2 regions of the Pseudalkalibacillus sp. Hm43 genome follow, and region 1 is predicted to be linked to the other one. Evidence: riboswitches for the same ligand, from Rfam matches in the RefSeq annotation. Region 1 holds a riboswitch; the other holds the start of a gene.
The links. A riboswitch is a leader RNA that binds a small molecule or an ion and turns the genes downstream of it on or off. The one in region 1 is predicted to bind glycine.

Region 2: another riboswitch for glycine. It lies ahead of gcvT (glycine cleavage system aminomethyltransferase GcvT); the one in region 1 lies ahead of ACXQIQ_RS06650 (serine dehydratase beta chain).

What each region holds. Positions count from the first base shown of each region.
Region 1 is NZ_CM135129.1:1,261,704-1,269,048, reverse strand. Features, by position in the region: gene ACXQIQ_RS06660 (oxidoreductase) at 68-1,177, shown strand; gene ACXQIQ_RS06655 (hypothetical protein) at 1,345-1,941, shown strand; glycine riboswitch at 2,022-2,124, shown strand; gene ACXQIQ_RS06650 (serine dehydratase beta chain) at 2,269-2,766, shown strand; gene sdaAA (L-serine ammonia-lyase, iron-sulfur-dependent, subunit alpha) at 2,784-3,758, shown strand; gene ACXQIQ_RS06640 (iron-sulfur cluster biosynthesis family protein) at 3,694-3,999, shown strand; gene ACXQIQ_RS06635 (ABC transporter permease subunit) at 4,142-5,092, shown strand; gene ACXQIQ_RS06630 (hypothetical protein) at 5,089-6,132, shown strand; gene ACXQIQ_RS06625 (ABC transporter permease subunit) at 6,256-7,206, shown strand; gene ACXQIQ_RS06620 (ABC transporter permease) at 7,203-7,345, shown strand, end outside.
Region 2 is NZ_CM135129.1:106,501-113,845, reverse strand. Features, by position in the region: gene gcvPB (aminomethyl-transferring glycine dehydrogenase subunit GcvPB) at 1-1,161, opposite strand, end outside; gene gcvPA (aminomethyl-transferring glycine dehydrogenase subunit GcvPA) at 1,158-2,501, opposite strand; gene gcvT (glycine cleavage system aminomethyltransferase GcvT) at 2,522-3,616, opposite strand; glycine riboswitch at 3,816-3,905, opposite strand; gene ACXQIQ_RS00535 (DEAD/DEAH box helicase) at 4,160-5,839, shown strand; gene ACXQIQ_RS00530 (YqhG family protein) at 5,817-6,614, shown strand; gene ACXQIQ_RS00525 (YjdJ family protein) at 6,702-7,160, shown strand; gene ACXQIQ_RS00520 (YqzE family protein) at 7,200-7,345, opposite strand, start outside.

The DNA.
Region 1 (7,345 bases):
TGAATCCTTGATATCATCATGGTAACTTTAAAATGTAAAATAACTAACAAAAAGAAAGAGGGATACAATGTCAAACGAACTTTTTCAAGAAGGTAAATTAGGAAATGTTTCCGTGAAAAACCGATACATCGTCGCCCCAATGACACGGGTAAGTGCTGATGAAGATGGTCAGGCTAACGACCGAATGAAGGCCTATTACGAGCGTTATGCTGAAGGCGGATTCGGTACCGTGATCTCTGAAGGGCTTTATCTGGATGAGTCGTACAGCCAGGGATACTACAATCAACCCGGACTTGCGAATGAAAAACAGATGCATGCCTGGAAGCCGATTGTAGAAACGGTTCAAGCACATGGTGCGAAAATGATTGCCCAGCTCATGCATGCTGGCGGGCAAGCTCAAGGCAACCGTTATACAGATGAAACGATAGCACCATCGGCTATTGCTCCAAAAGGAGAACAGCTTCCGTTTTATGGAGGTTCTGGCCCATTCCAAACGCCTAAGGAAATAACAGGAGAACAAATCAATGATGTGAAGAAAGCTTTCGTAGATGCTGCTAAGTACGCGAAGGAAGCTGGATTTGACGGGGTAGAAATCCATGGTGCCAATGGTTACCTACTCGATCAGTTCTTGACCGATTATTTGAACCATCGTGATGACCAATATGGCGGTTCTCTTGAGGCACGTCTTCAACTGACGCTAGAAGTCATTGAAGAAGTGAGAAAGGCGGTCGGGAACGATTACATGGTTGGAATCCGGATCTCTCAAGGAAAAGTAGCCGATCAAGGTTACAAGTGGCCGAACGGAGAGGAAGATGCAGAATACATTTTCCGTACACTTGGAAAAACGACCCTTGATTACATTCACGTGACCGACGGAGATGCAACTGAATCCAGTTTTGGTGAGGGCACGAAAACGTTGGCTGCTGCAGCGAAAGAATTCGGTGGTCTTCCGACAATCGCAAACGGTGGTCTTGGTGAACCAGAGAAAGCTGAATCTCTGTTGGAAAAAGGGGAATCCGACTTTGTGAGCCTTGGTACAAGTGCTCTCGCAAACCCGGATTTGCCAAACCGTGTAACAAAAGATGCTGAACTGAAAGAATTCAATGCGAAAGAGATCTTGATGCCTCAAGCAGAAATCAAGGATGTTGAATTAGAAGCAGAAGTGATTAGCGAATAGTAATGAATATTTGAACAGACCTGTTGTGATTCACAACAGGTCTGTTTTTTCTACATATGAAGATTCATTAGTAAAAACGTACTCATTCTATACAGATACAAAGGATTCTCGGGGTCAGGACAGAAGTAGGTCATATGGAAGATTTGTACAAAACAAGGGGGATTTTGATGGGAAAGTGGACTCACGCAGTCGTTTTTATGAGCGTCATTGGATTTGTATTGTTCTTTGTGCCCGGAAATGATTTTCCTCCTGATACACTGGATGCCTCGCTTTTACAAGAGGTGGAGGCTGAAGGTGATCTGACTGAAGAGATGAAAAAGTCGATACCGACATCCTATGAAGCAAATTCTACAGAAACAGCTCTAAAAGCATTGCCTTATCGGGTAACACTTCCCGAAAGCTTGCCATTTGAAGCAGAGCCTTTCCAGGTCCTTGATATCAAAGATTGGAATGATAAAGACGGGAAAGATATCCGGATTGAATTGAGAACCGTTTCAAAAGAAGATGAAGGCTGGATCATGATTGAGGCGGATGATTATGAAAATGGCCGTTACAAACTAGGGATTACTGAAACTGTAGAACTGGTCGACGGTGTGAAAGCGGAGTTTAAAACCAATCAGTCTCTGGAATCGAGCATGCTTCATTGGTCAGTAGAAGGTGTGCATTTTGCAATCAACTACAAGTATGAAGGCGAACCTTACGAGAAAGACCGTCATATCGAAGTTTTGAAAGACTTAGCCAATCAAATGTTGAAAGGTATGTAAGCGGTTACGGTTTGTGAAGAAAACTTTTGACAAATGTGCCTGAAATCCGACATAATGAAAGAAGAAATGTATATGCGCGAATGAAGGTCGTGGGAGAGTCGGGCGCAGGAAGCCGACACCGAAGGAGCAAGCTTCAAAAAACCATGAAGCAAATCTCTCAGGTAAATGAACTACGATCTGACGCATCTCTGGAGAGAGCGAAAGCCACCAAAGGGGTACGAATGAAACTCTCAGGTAAAAAGGACAGAGCGGGTGAAATCACCTTCTTTGTCCTTTTTATGTGTTTTTTTATATATACTCGTTCTCTAAATTAAAGGAGGCGTTACGATGGGTTATAACAGTTGTTTCGATATAATCGGACCGATCATGGTCGGTCCGTCCAGTTCACATACAGCCGGTGCAGTTTGGATCGGTAGAGCGGCATACGAATTGTTAGGCTGCGTACCGGAGGAAGTTGAGATCCAGCTCTTCGATTCGTTTGCAGAAACGTATCAGGGGCATGGTACGGATAAAGCTTTACTAGGTGGATTGCTTGGCTATGATACCGAAGATGAACGGATTAAACACGCTTATGAACTGGCTGAGGAAGCCAATCTCACTTACGAATTTACTTTTGAAGAGAACTGCAGCGAGTTTGAGCATCCGAACGTAGCGATTCTCCGTGTCAAAACGGGGTCACGTACACTTGAAATCGGGGGAGCTTCCGTCGGTGGAGGACTGTCCCAAATTTTTAGAATCAACAATGATAAAGTGGACTTTTCTATAAGTACACATGATGATTTACAACGGATTGTGCAATCGATGACTGAACAAGTTGGTCGATAATTGTGGAGGTGAACCGTATGGATATTCAATCTACTGTTGATTTGCTCGATTATTGTGAGCGAGAAAATAAAACGATCGCTGAAGCAATGATTGATCAGGAACACATCAAATCGGGAAGATCGAAAGAACAGATCTTCGAGATGATGAAAGAGCGCCTTCTGAAGATGGAGAATGCCGTAGAACAGGGACTTCATGACGCATCAGAAGCACCAAGCGGCATTTCAGGTGGCGATGCGGTGAAAATGAAAGCCTATATCGAAGCGGGAGATGTCCTTTCCGGTTCAATCATCAGTGATGCGATGGCATGCTCGATGGCAACATCAGAAGGCAACGCACGGATGGGCGTCATTGTCGCGACACCAACTGCTGGAGCAGCTGGGATTTTACCAGGGGTATTGTTCTCACTGAAGAAAAATACAAACCTTGATAACGATGATCTCGTAATGGGACTATTCACTGCAAGTATGCTCGGATATATTATTGCGAACCGTTCCTTCATTTCAGGTGCAGCAGGAGGTTGTCAGGCGGAAGTCGGTTCAGCGACTGCAATGGCAGCCGGAACCATCGTTGAATTGAAGGGTGGATCCCCACGTCAAGCCGTCCATTCTACAGCTATGGCGATGAAATCCCTGCTCGGTCTCGTTTGTGACCCGGTAGCAGGTCTTGTTGAAGTGCCATGTATCAAGCGAAATGTGATCGGTACATCCATTGCTTTCTCTTCCGCTGATATGGGTCTTGCAGGTGTTGAAAGCCGGATTCCATGTGACGAAGTGATTGATACGATGTATGATATAGGTAAAAACATGCCACGTGCTCTCAAAGAAACAGCACTCGGAGGGCTGGCTGTTACACCGACAGGTCAGAAAGTGAAAGAGCGTTTGTTCTCGAAGTCCAGTCTGGTCAAGAGACTCAGAGGAGGAGAAGAAGATGAATCTGACGATCACGGAAGAAGCGCTTCAACAGTTGAAACAGCTGACATTGGAAAAGGATAAGATTCTTCGCATCGATGCAGAAATGCAGGGTGGATGCGGAACGATGATGAAATTCAAGCTCATTGAGGATGACTCCAGAAAAGGAGATATTGTCATCCATTCGGATGGAATGGACTTTCATATCGACTTGTTTACAAAACGAAATTTAGATGAGGAACTGACATTGGATTACGATTCGGAGACAGGCTTCATTTTTGAATCCGAATGGGGCCCGATGGGGCTTGAATGTCACCTTGCTTAAAAACAACTGCCGATTATGGCAGTTGTTTTTTTGTGGAGATTTTTTTAATAAACTATACAAAATTCCATTATTTACATAATATTCAAACTAATGTAACATGTAGAATATGTCGATTAATCATACATATTAGGGGTTGGGGATAATGAAAAAGTTTGGAGTTCTAAGTGTTGAATTTATCCTTACCATTGTCGGAATCGTTCTCTTAGGTAAGTTGCCCTTCTTGTTCTTTGACATGAAGGGATTCACAGGGGTTCAGAAATTGCTGGATAATGGAACGCTGAATGATGCGTCGTATCTAGGTTATGGGTTCGAATGGAACTGGTCTCGTTACATGTCAGAAGTGATGCGGACAGGCTATGAGCTTTCTCATCTTACTTCATTGGACTATTATTACCTCGGTAAATTTTATCCTGTCTTTCCGACAATGTGGGAGTATTTCCTTTACTCTATGCAAATTTTCAGTGCAGCAATCGTCCTTTCCATTTGCATTGCCGGATTAGTAACCTATCTAATCATGCTTTCTCCAAATCAAACGGTTCGCAAGATTGGTCAAGGAACTGCATCTTTGTTTCAAGCGATACCGGATGTTCTGCTGATCATCGGTTTACAAGTTGCTTTCATTTTTTTATTTAAAAAGACCGGAGTGTTGATTTTCAATGTTCACTCTTCATTTGGTGACGAAGCATACGCCCTCCCAATCATCTGTCTATCAATATTACCTTCTGTATTCTTGATCAAAACAATGTCCTTGAAATATGAAGATGAGCTGGAAAAAAGGTATGTGGAAACTGCGCTGGCGAAAGGTGTGAAGCGGAGCTCAATATTGGTATTACATGTATTGAGAAACACCCTAGTGAGCTTCTTCCACAATTATAAAGTCCTGTTCTGGTTCATGTTATCTAATTTGTTGATGCTTGAAATACTGTTCAGTATGGATGGGTTCATCCAATTCTTATGGAGGGCTGGTACAATCAATCCTCATATCTTTACGATTGGGATCCTTATGATCTTCATCCCATTCTTTATCATCTTTGTTCTTAGCGGATTGTTGATTTCTAGAATTGCAAATGATCAGGAGGGGGTGTTCGGATGATTGTCCGGTTATGGAAGAGTCCTTTTTTCATTTTCCCATTCATCTTGTTGGTTGCGCTTTTTAGTTTGAGTGTCTATTACGATTTACATATTAAAGAGACGGTACCAGAACCACAGGCTTACATGGATGCAAATGGGGATGGAAGATTACAAGCTGCTCCATACCCTCCTTCAGAGCGATTTCCGATGGGGACGGATAAAACCGGATTTCCCTTACACTACAAGATACTAGAAGGAGCGAAATACACGATCGGTTTAGCTTTTGTTATCACAAGTTTGAGAATGATCTTATCTTTATTTTTCGGATTGACTTTACGGAGGTTTCTCCTGAAAATTCAAATTGTCATCAAGGGTCTAACGAATTCGTTCAGTTTTGTTCCTCTATCATTGATTGCTTATTTCTTGTTGTCACCTGTTTTGGTCGTGTTCAGCTGGAGTTTTGAATCAAAGGTCCAATTGATCTTCTCAATATCGGTATTGACGTTGCTTGCTGTTCCGACGCTCACATTATTGATTTCCAGTGAAACAGACCAAATTATGAAGGAAGAATTTATTGATAATTCAAGGATTTTAGGCGGTAGCTATTTTCATGTGTTAAGCAAACATGTTAGACCATATTTGGTCCCTAGGCTCTTCATCATGTTCAATCAACAGATGATACAGGTCTTGCTTATTTTCGCTCACTTAGGTGTGCTCGGGATGTTCATAGGGGGGACTGATTTCGAAAATGTCGAAACGGAACCGATGGCAGGTAATGAGATGGCAGAAAAGTCGATTGTCACTCAAATTACTTCTTTATCCAGTGAATGGGGTGGATTAGTTGCAGGTGCCACAAAGTCTGGAATGCTTCTGAATACGTGGCAGCTCCTTTATCCAGGTATCGCTTTTGGATTGACGATTCTCGCATACATGCTCATGTTGGAAGGGGTTAAACGGTCGTTACTTCCGAAGAGAAAGCGGAAGAAGTATCCCAAACCATCTATTGTCCAGAGCAGCACATTATCTGAGGAGCATGATTTCAAAAAAGTTTCCAACCAATAAAGAGTGAAAGAATCAGAGCCCATCTGTGCTCTGATCTTTTTAATGAGGAGCTCTCTTACAACCATTTCCATTTTATGTCGTCCTTCTAATAGGAGGTTATTGTTTATTAGGGGGGGGTGTATTGTGCGTACGTTCGGAATACTTGTACTAGAATTTTTTCTTACCGTAATTGGCATCCTTTTGCTTGGGAAATTACCGTATCTACTGTTCGACATGGAATCACTTGTTGTCATCCAAAAAGCGATCGATACCGGGAAAATTAGAAATGCATTGTATTTGTCCTATGATATCGGCCTGTATTGGGAGCAGTACAAACAGGCTTTATTGGAAACTGGAAAGCAACTATCACAATTGAAACAATTGACGTATTACGACAATGGTTATGAGTTACCCGTTTTCCCGATGATGTGGGACCTGTACAAAGATTCGATGAAAATCCTAGGGGCTTCTTTCGGCCTATCTCTGATTGTATCGACGTTGTTGACCTACAGCATCATGTGGTTCATGAATGTCAAGGTGAGGAAGGTATTTGGCACGATTATAAACGGTGTCCAGATCATTCCGGATGTTTTCCTCATCTTGTTCTTTCAATTTCTAATCATCTACATCTATCGGAAAACGGATGTATTGCTGTTCGACATCCTATCCTTTAATGGAGATAATGCGTACTTATTGCCGATTATCTGTCTATCCATACTTCCGACAGTGTTTTTGACGAAGATCCTATTACATATCTTTGAGGAAGAGGCGGAAGCAAGATATGTCGAAACTGCGAAGTCGAAAGGCGTGAAGTGGAGCAGGATCCTGATCTTCCACATCTTCAGGAATACGGTTGCGAATTTGTTTTACAACGCAAAAACGCTCTTTTGGTTCTCATTGTCGGCTTTATTGATGCTCGAGATCCTTTTCAATATGAATGGGTTCACAACTTTCATATGGGAGCACGGAATCATCACGCCTGAAGTTTTCATCATCGGTATGTTCATGCTCTTTTTTCCGTTTTTCTTTATATTTGTAATTGGCGGCCTGATCGTCTCCAAATATTCTCTCAATCAGAATGAGGTGTTTGTATGATGATCAAACGTATCTTCATGAATCCATTGTTTCTGATTGGATTCTTGTTCATTGTCGGATTACTGGGAGGAAGCTTTTATTTTGATTTGGTGATGAAAGACAACTTACCTGACAGAACGACCATCCTATACGATGAGGA
Region 2 (7,345 bases), 1.2 Mb from region 1:
GGAAAGGACGAATTCGTGCTTACAATGTTGAGAGAATGGAAGGTCAAAGTGTGGCGCGAGCTTGCGCATCATATAGTTCGCATTCAATACCGCGTAATCACTGACCTTTTTCAGACCGTGACGGCCCATCGTCATGATATACGTATAAGCACGGACGTTGATTCCGAAGTTACCGTAAAATGGCTTCACACGGCCGATAGAATCCGGCAAGTTGTAATCGAACACATACCCTTCTTCCGTCTTCTTCAAAATCGGCTTCGGCAAGAATGGCATCAAGTCCTTTTTCACACCGACTGGACCTGATCCTGGACCGCCGCCTCCGTGAGGACCTGTGAACGTCTTATGCAAGTTCAAGTGAACGACGTCAAAGCCCATGTCTCCTGGACGGGTACGCCCCATGATTGCGTTCATGTTCGCTCCGTCATAGTAAAGCTTTCCGCCAGCTTCGTGCACGATTCGTGCCATATCAAGGATATGCTCTTCGAAAAGACCGAGCGTATTCGGGTTGGTCAACATCAACGCTGCCGTATCTTCACCAACGACACGCTTCAAGTCTTCCAAGTCTACTAGGCCATTTTCATCTGATTTTACCGTTACAGACTCAAATCCAGCCACGACTGCAGAAGCCGGGTTCGTTCCGTGTGCAGAGTCAGGAACGATGACTTTCGTACGGTTGTGGTCTCCGTTTTTCTCATGGAAGGCACGGATCATCATGAGACCAGTCCACTCACCATGAGCACCTGCTGCAGGCTGTAGCGTCACTTCGTCCATACCGGTGATCTCTTCTAGTGACGTTTGAAGATCGTACATCATTTCCATTGCACCTTGGACCGTATCTTCGTCCTGATAGGGATGGATGTGTGCGAATCCTGGGATCCGTGCGACATCCTCATTGATTTTCGGATTATATTTCATCGTACAAGAACCTAATGGGTAGAATCCGGAATCTACTCCGTGGTTACGCTTCGATAATGCTGTGTAGTGTCGCATGATTTGAAGCTCGGAAACTTCTGGTAGCTCCGGCTCTTCCTCACGGATATAGTCAGCATCGAGCATTTCTTCAATGGGAGTTTCCGGGACATCTAATTCGGACAGGCTGTATCCTGCACGTCCTGGTTTTGACAATTCAAAAATGAGCGCTTGGTCTTTTTCGTGACTCATTGGACTCCCCCCAATTCTTTAACGAATGTATCGATTTCTTCTTTCGTGCGTTGTTCCGTTACCGCGATCAGCATGTGCTGGTCGAGATCCGGGTAGTATTGACCGAGGTCGTAACCGCCAATGAATCCTTTTTCAAGCAGGGCTTTATTGACGTCTTTCACTGGCCTCGAAACCTTCACAACCAGCTCGTTGAAAAACTTCCCGTTAAAATGAACGTCCAATCCCGCTGCTTCTAACTGCTTCTTCGCGTAGTGTGCTTTTTGCAAGTTCTGCACCGCGATTTCTTTGATGCCTTTTTTACCAAGAGCGGTCATGGCAACAGATGCAGCCAATGCGTTCAATGCCTGGTTGGAACAGATGTTGGATGTCGCCTTATCACGACGGATATGCTGTTCACGCGCTTGCAAAGTCAGAACGAATCCGCGTTGTCCTTCTTCGTCAGTCGTTTGACCGACAAGACGCCCCGGTACTTTACGCATCAATTTCTTCGTCGTTGCAAAATAACCACAGTGCGGTCCACCGAAGGCAGCCGGGATTCCGAATGGTTGTGCGTCGCCGATGACGATGTCAGCACCGAACTTGCCTGGTGGCGTAAGTGCACCAAGTGACAACGGGTTGCTGGAGACGACGAACATCGCTTTTTCAGAGTGGACGATTTCTTCAATCTCTTTCAACGGTTCAATTTGTCCGAAAAAGTTCGGGTATTGGACGATCACACAAGCTGTATCTCCATCTACCTCTGCCTTCAACGCTTCTAAATCCGTCGTACCGTTGGATGCTTCCACTTCTACGACTTCAAGGTTCGGACCTTTTGCATACGTATGAAGCACGCTCAATGCTTCTGGATGGACGCTCTTGGAGACGATGACTTTCTTCTTGCGCGTTTGGGCTGCACTTAAGAAAGACGCTTCCGCCAACGCCGTTTGTCCATCATACATAGAGGAGTTCGCTACTTCCATGCCTGTCAATTCACAGATCATCGTCTGGAATTCAAAGATCGCTTGAAGCTCTCCTTGTGAAATCTCAGGCTGGTAAGGTGTATAAGCTGTATAGAATTCTGAACGCGAAATGACGTGATTGACGATGGATGGAATGTAGTGATCATACACTCCTGCACCTAAAAATGATGCGTACTCCTTCGTGTTGACGTTTTTGTTCGCGAGCTTCGTCATCTTCTTCATCAGATCCGGCTCAGGAATTGCTTCTGAGATATTCAAATCCCCTTTGAATCGTACGTTTTCAGGGATATCAGCAAACAGCTCATCAATGGAATCGATGCCGATTTCGGCTAACATGTCCTTTTCGTCTTGCTCTGTCATTGGTAAGTAACGGAATTTCACCATTCATTCCCCCTCGTTATTTAACGTTTATAGAAAGGCGTTTTAACCACTTCTGCTTTTAGTCGGCGTTTACGGACCTGTACTTCGACTTCTGTGCCAAGTTCCGCATACTCCGTGTTGATGATGGCTAGTCCAAGGTTTTTACCTAGTGTAGGAGATTGCGTTCCAGTCGTCACTTCTCCGATTTTTTCATCATTTTTGAAAACTTCGTAGTGTGTACGTGGAATGCCTTTTTCGATCATCTCAATGCCGACGAGCTTTCGCTTGAGGCCTTCTTCTTTCTGCTTCGTCAAGGCTTCTTTTCCGATGAAATCGGCTTCCTTTTTCACTTTGACCGCAAATCCGATACCTGCTTCCAGTGGAGAGATCTCAGCTGTAAGCTCTTGACCGTAAAGAGCAAGGCGAGCTTCAAAGCGTAGTGTGTCCCGAGCACCTAGGCCGATCGGTTGCACTCCGTCTTCTTTTCCAGTCTCTAAAATCTTCTTCCATAGCGTTGGGGCATCTTGGCTGTCGCAATAGATTTCAAAACCATCTTCCCCTGTGTATCCAGTTCGGGAGACAAGCGCATTCGTGCCATCCAGGTCAACGTCTTCCGCAAATTTGAAGAATCCGATTTCACTGAGGTTGTAATCCGTCAGTTTTTGAAGGACTTGCTCAGCTACTGGTCCTTGAAGTGCAAGCTGGGCAACGTCATCGGAAATGTTCTTGATTTCGACATCGCCTTTTTTATTTTTCACGAGCCAATCATAATCTTTTTCTGTATTGGCTGCGTTCACGACGAGCAGATAATCTTCGTCTGCACGCTTATAGACGAGAAGGTCGTCAACCGTGCCACCATCTTCATAGCACATCGCTGTGTATTGAGCTCCGCCATCCTTCAATTTCGAAACGTCGTTCGTCATGACATATTGAAGGAAGTCTAGTGCACCCGGACCCTTCACGCTGACCTCACCCATGTGAGAAACGTCGAACAATCCTGCTTTCGTACGTACAGCTTCATGCTCTTCTTTAATGCTAGAAAACTGGACAGGCAGTTCCCAGCCTCCAAAATCGATTACCTTCGCACCGTACTCTTTGTACAGCTCAAATAATGGTGTTCGCTGCAAGGTAGACATGAACATCTCTCCTCTTCTATTTTTATTTAAAGTTTCGTTATCTAGCTGCCAGATTTGTCTTTCAGTCTTTGTAAAACAGAAAAAGACAAAGAAGACTGATCTGTCTTCTCTGTCCTTGTACCTGAAAGTTTATCGCAGTGTTAGCAAACTGCGATTGTCCCCTTTGGTGGCTCCATCATCGGAACACTCTCCAGAGCTGCGTCAAACAAGAGTCCGTTTGCCTGAGAGATTCGCTAATGCTTGCTCCTTCGGCGCTACTTCAAAGAGTAGTCTCTCCCCTTGTTCTCACTCGCCTCTATATGGTTCATGCAGCCGATTTTCACCGGCTGTTCAGACTAAATCAATAGCAGCTATTATATTTCTAAGTTCGCTTGTTCATACTAAGTATGAAACTAGTTCTATCTTATCATCGAACGACGTAAAATGACAATTATCTTTTCTATGAAAGCGTTCTATTTAACACATTTAACGAACGTTTCATAATCTCATATATTTAATGTTCGTCATTAACGCTGAATACATCTCTGGAAAGGGTTTTCTAGTATGACGTTTTCAATCCAACATGATCAATCCTGGGCTTCGGACTTCCTCAAGCGGATGGACGAGGATGGACCCTGGGCGAACTGGGAGTTATATCAACTTGCACTTGAAGCAGAGAAAAGCTTGATCATACCTGAGTTCCTTGGATTACAAGCTCCAAGGCATATTCCACATGTCCAGATCCTCCCCCACCAATTGGAGGTGGCGAGGAAAGTCATCGAGGACATGAACGGAAAAGGTATTCTTGCTGATGAAGTCGGTCTTGGTAAGACGATCGAGGCTGGCCTGATTATGAAAGAATACATGATTCGCGGGCTTGCGAAGAAAATTCTCATTCTCGTTCCGGCTTCACTTGTCATCCAATGGACGCATGAATTGAACACGAAATTCCTCATTCCAGCGGTCCCGCAAAAGAAAGCGTATGTATGGGAACAGTGTGATGTAGTCGTGTCCTCAATTGACACAGCAAAGCGTAGTCCTCACCGTGACATCGTCCTGAATCAGGATTACGATCTGATCATTATTGATGAAGCACATAAATTGAAAAACAAGAAAACGAAAAACTATGAATTCGTCCAACACTTGAAAAAGAAGTACTGTCTGTTGCTGACTGCAACGCCGATTCAAAATCGTGTGGAAGAAGTGTTCAACCTAGTATCACTTCTGAAGCCGGGTCATCTTGGAAATGAAGAATATTTCGATGAAGCGTATCGCTCTGGAAAATACAATGTCCAGAATGAAGAAAAGCTGAAGCAATTGATCAACAAGGTGATGGTGCGGAATCGACGAGAAGATACCGGTCTTAAGTGGCCGAAACGGATCGTCAAGACGATTCCGATCACCCTCTCACCTACCGAAAGACAGTTGTATGAATCCATTACGAATACAAGGAAAAATACGACACTCGCACAACAGCACGCCTTTTCTACAATCACTCTCCAGCGTGAAGTTTGCAGCAGCCGGGAAGCAGTTTTCCTAACGCTGAAAGCGATGTCCGAAAAAGATGGCATCAGTGATGAAGCCCGAAATTCAGCTATCAACCTGATGCAGGAGATCGAGAACGTCGATCGGAACTCGAAAGCTGAAAAGGCTCTGGAGATCATCCAGTCGATTGACGATAAGGTCATCATTTTCACCGAGTACCGGGCCACCCAATTGTATTTACAGTGGTACCTGAAGCAGCACGGAATCAGTTCCGTTCCATTCCGAGGCGGTTTCAAGCGGAACAAAAAAGACTGGATGACGCATCTGTTCAAAAACCATGCGAAGGTTTTGATTGCCACCGAAGCAGGTGGAGAAGGAATCAACCTCCAATTTTGCCAACATATCATCAACTATGACCTGCCATGGAACCCGATGCGTATTGAACAACGAATCGGCCGTGTCCACCGGATCGGTCAGGAACATGATGTGCATATTTATAATTTCGCAACGGAAAACACGATTGAAGAACACATCCTACGATTGTTATACGAGAAAATCAACTTGTTTGAAAACGTCATCGGTGACCTGGATGAGATCCTCTCACGTGTCGGTATGAAGAACATCGAGCAACATATCCGGGATATTTTCTATGATTCGGATACAGACGGGGAAGTACGGATCAAGATGGATAATCTGACATCACTCTTAACGTATAATGAGGACGAGGGGGATTCATATGCTTCAGAAGGACATTCATAATTTCCTTGAGCGATACTTCAACGCGAATGATTGCGAGTTGTTGGAACGTTATAACAACATGCTCCATGTCCAGTTGACGATTGAATTGGATAAGTTGTTGATGAATAGACCCTTCTATTGGCATTATCAACAAATGACCGGTGCTGAACCTAATCCGATGAAATTGAAGTTGCGCACAGAACAAGCAGAGGATGGGAGTGGTGATGGAGAGTTCATTCACTTCGGTTCTCCGAGGCTTCATCAAATCTTCCAATCAACAAAACAGTTGGGATCTTATATCCGGTTGTATGAGAATGTGATGCAGAATAACCAATCCTATATTCCGCTAGTACCGTGGCTCGGATTGAACATCAAAGTATCTTACCAATGCGATCGGAAAAAAGATCTCTTGCATTCAATCGGATTGAATCTGATCAACGGTATGATGGTCAGCGAGTTCCAATCCCTTTTACAGGTTAAACCACTGACACCGAAAATTCCGGATTATTGCTATACGATGAGCTCGATGATCAAGCCGGTAAGTGGAATCAAAAGGATCGAGTCTTATGTTGAACAAACGATCCGAGAGGATGACCCTCAATGGTCCATCGATGCCCGTAAACGTTGGCAAGAGGATGATGAATTACTTGATCACTTCTACCGAGACGTTGAAGTGTTGCCTGAATCCTATCATGTTGAAAAGCAAGCGTTAAAAGAGTTGTATGAACCGAAAGTGATTGTACAAATCATCAACGGTGGTATGTTCTATCTATCGAACCATACGATGATGCAATAACGAAAAGTGCGAGAACGATTCGCACTTTTTTTGCTTTTCTAAAAGGAATTTAGTGGTAAAATGAGGGAAAAAGAGAGGTGTGAAAGCATGGGTTTCATCATCCAGATCGGGTTTGCTATCATGTTATTCTTATTTGCAACTGCTGTAGCATGGTATGAGGGGAGCGCTTTGCTTAATGATCCATGGGAATGGAAGTACACGACACCCTTCAGTGGTGAAGTGACTCAGGAAAGCGATATATCACAGCTGGACTTTTTCTTTTACGCAGCGAAATTCGAACCGACTTTTCCGCTCTTGATGGCTACAAGTCTACTATACATAATCGTTTTAGTGGCTTACAGATCTTTTAACAACCAACGAAAAGGGATTCTCTTCTTTTCTTGCTTTGGTGCATCGCTATTGATCAGTTCGAGCTTCATGATCCAATCACCGACAATCGGGGCTGCATTATTCACGAAACTGTTCATTACTGCAGGTATTTTGTGCATCGGTTCAGCATGCTACCAGTTCTTTCGTCTTCGGAAAAAGACAGATGCAATGATTTGAAAGAAATAAAGGATGGGTCACGTGATGATGACCCATCCTTTACTTTTTCTTTATGAACATGGAGATCGCCATCGGAACGAGGCCGAACCACTTCACAGAAAGTGGTGCTTTTTCTTCCTTTCGCCCTTCTTTCGTTTTCTTCCGGTCTTCTTTTGGCTGATCCACGTATTTTACAAATTGTTGAG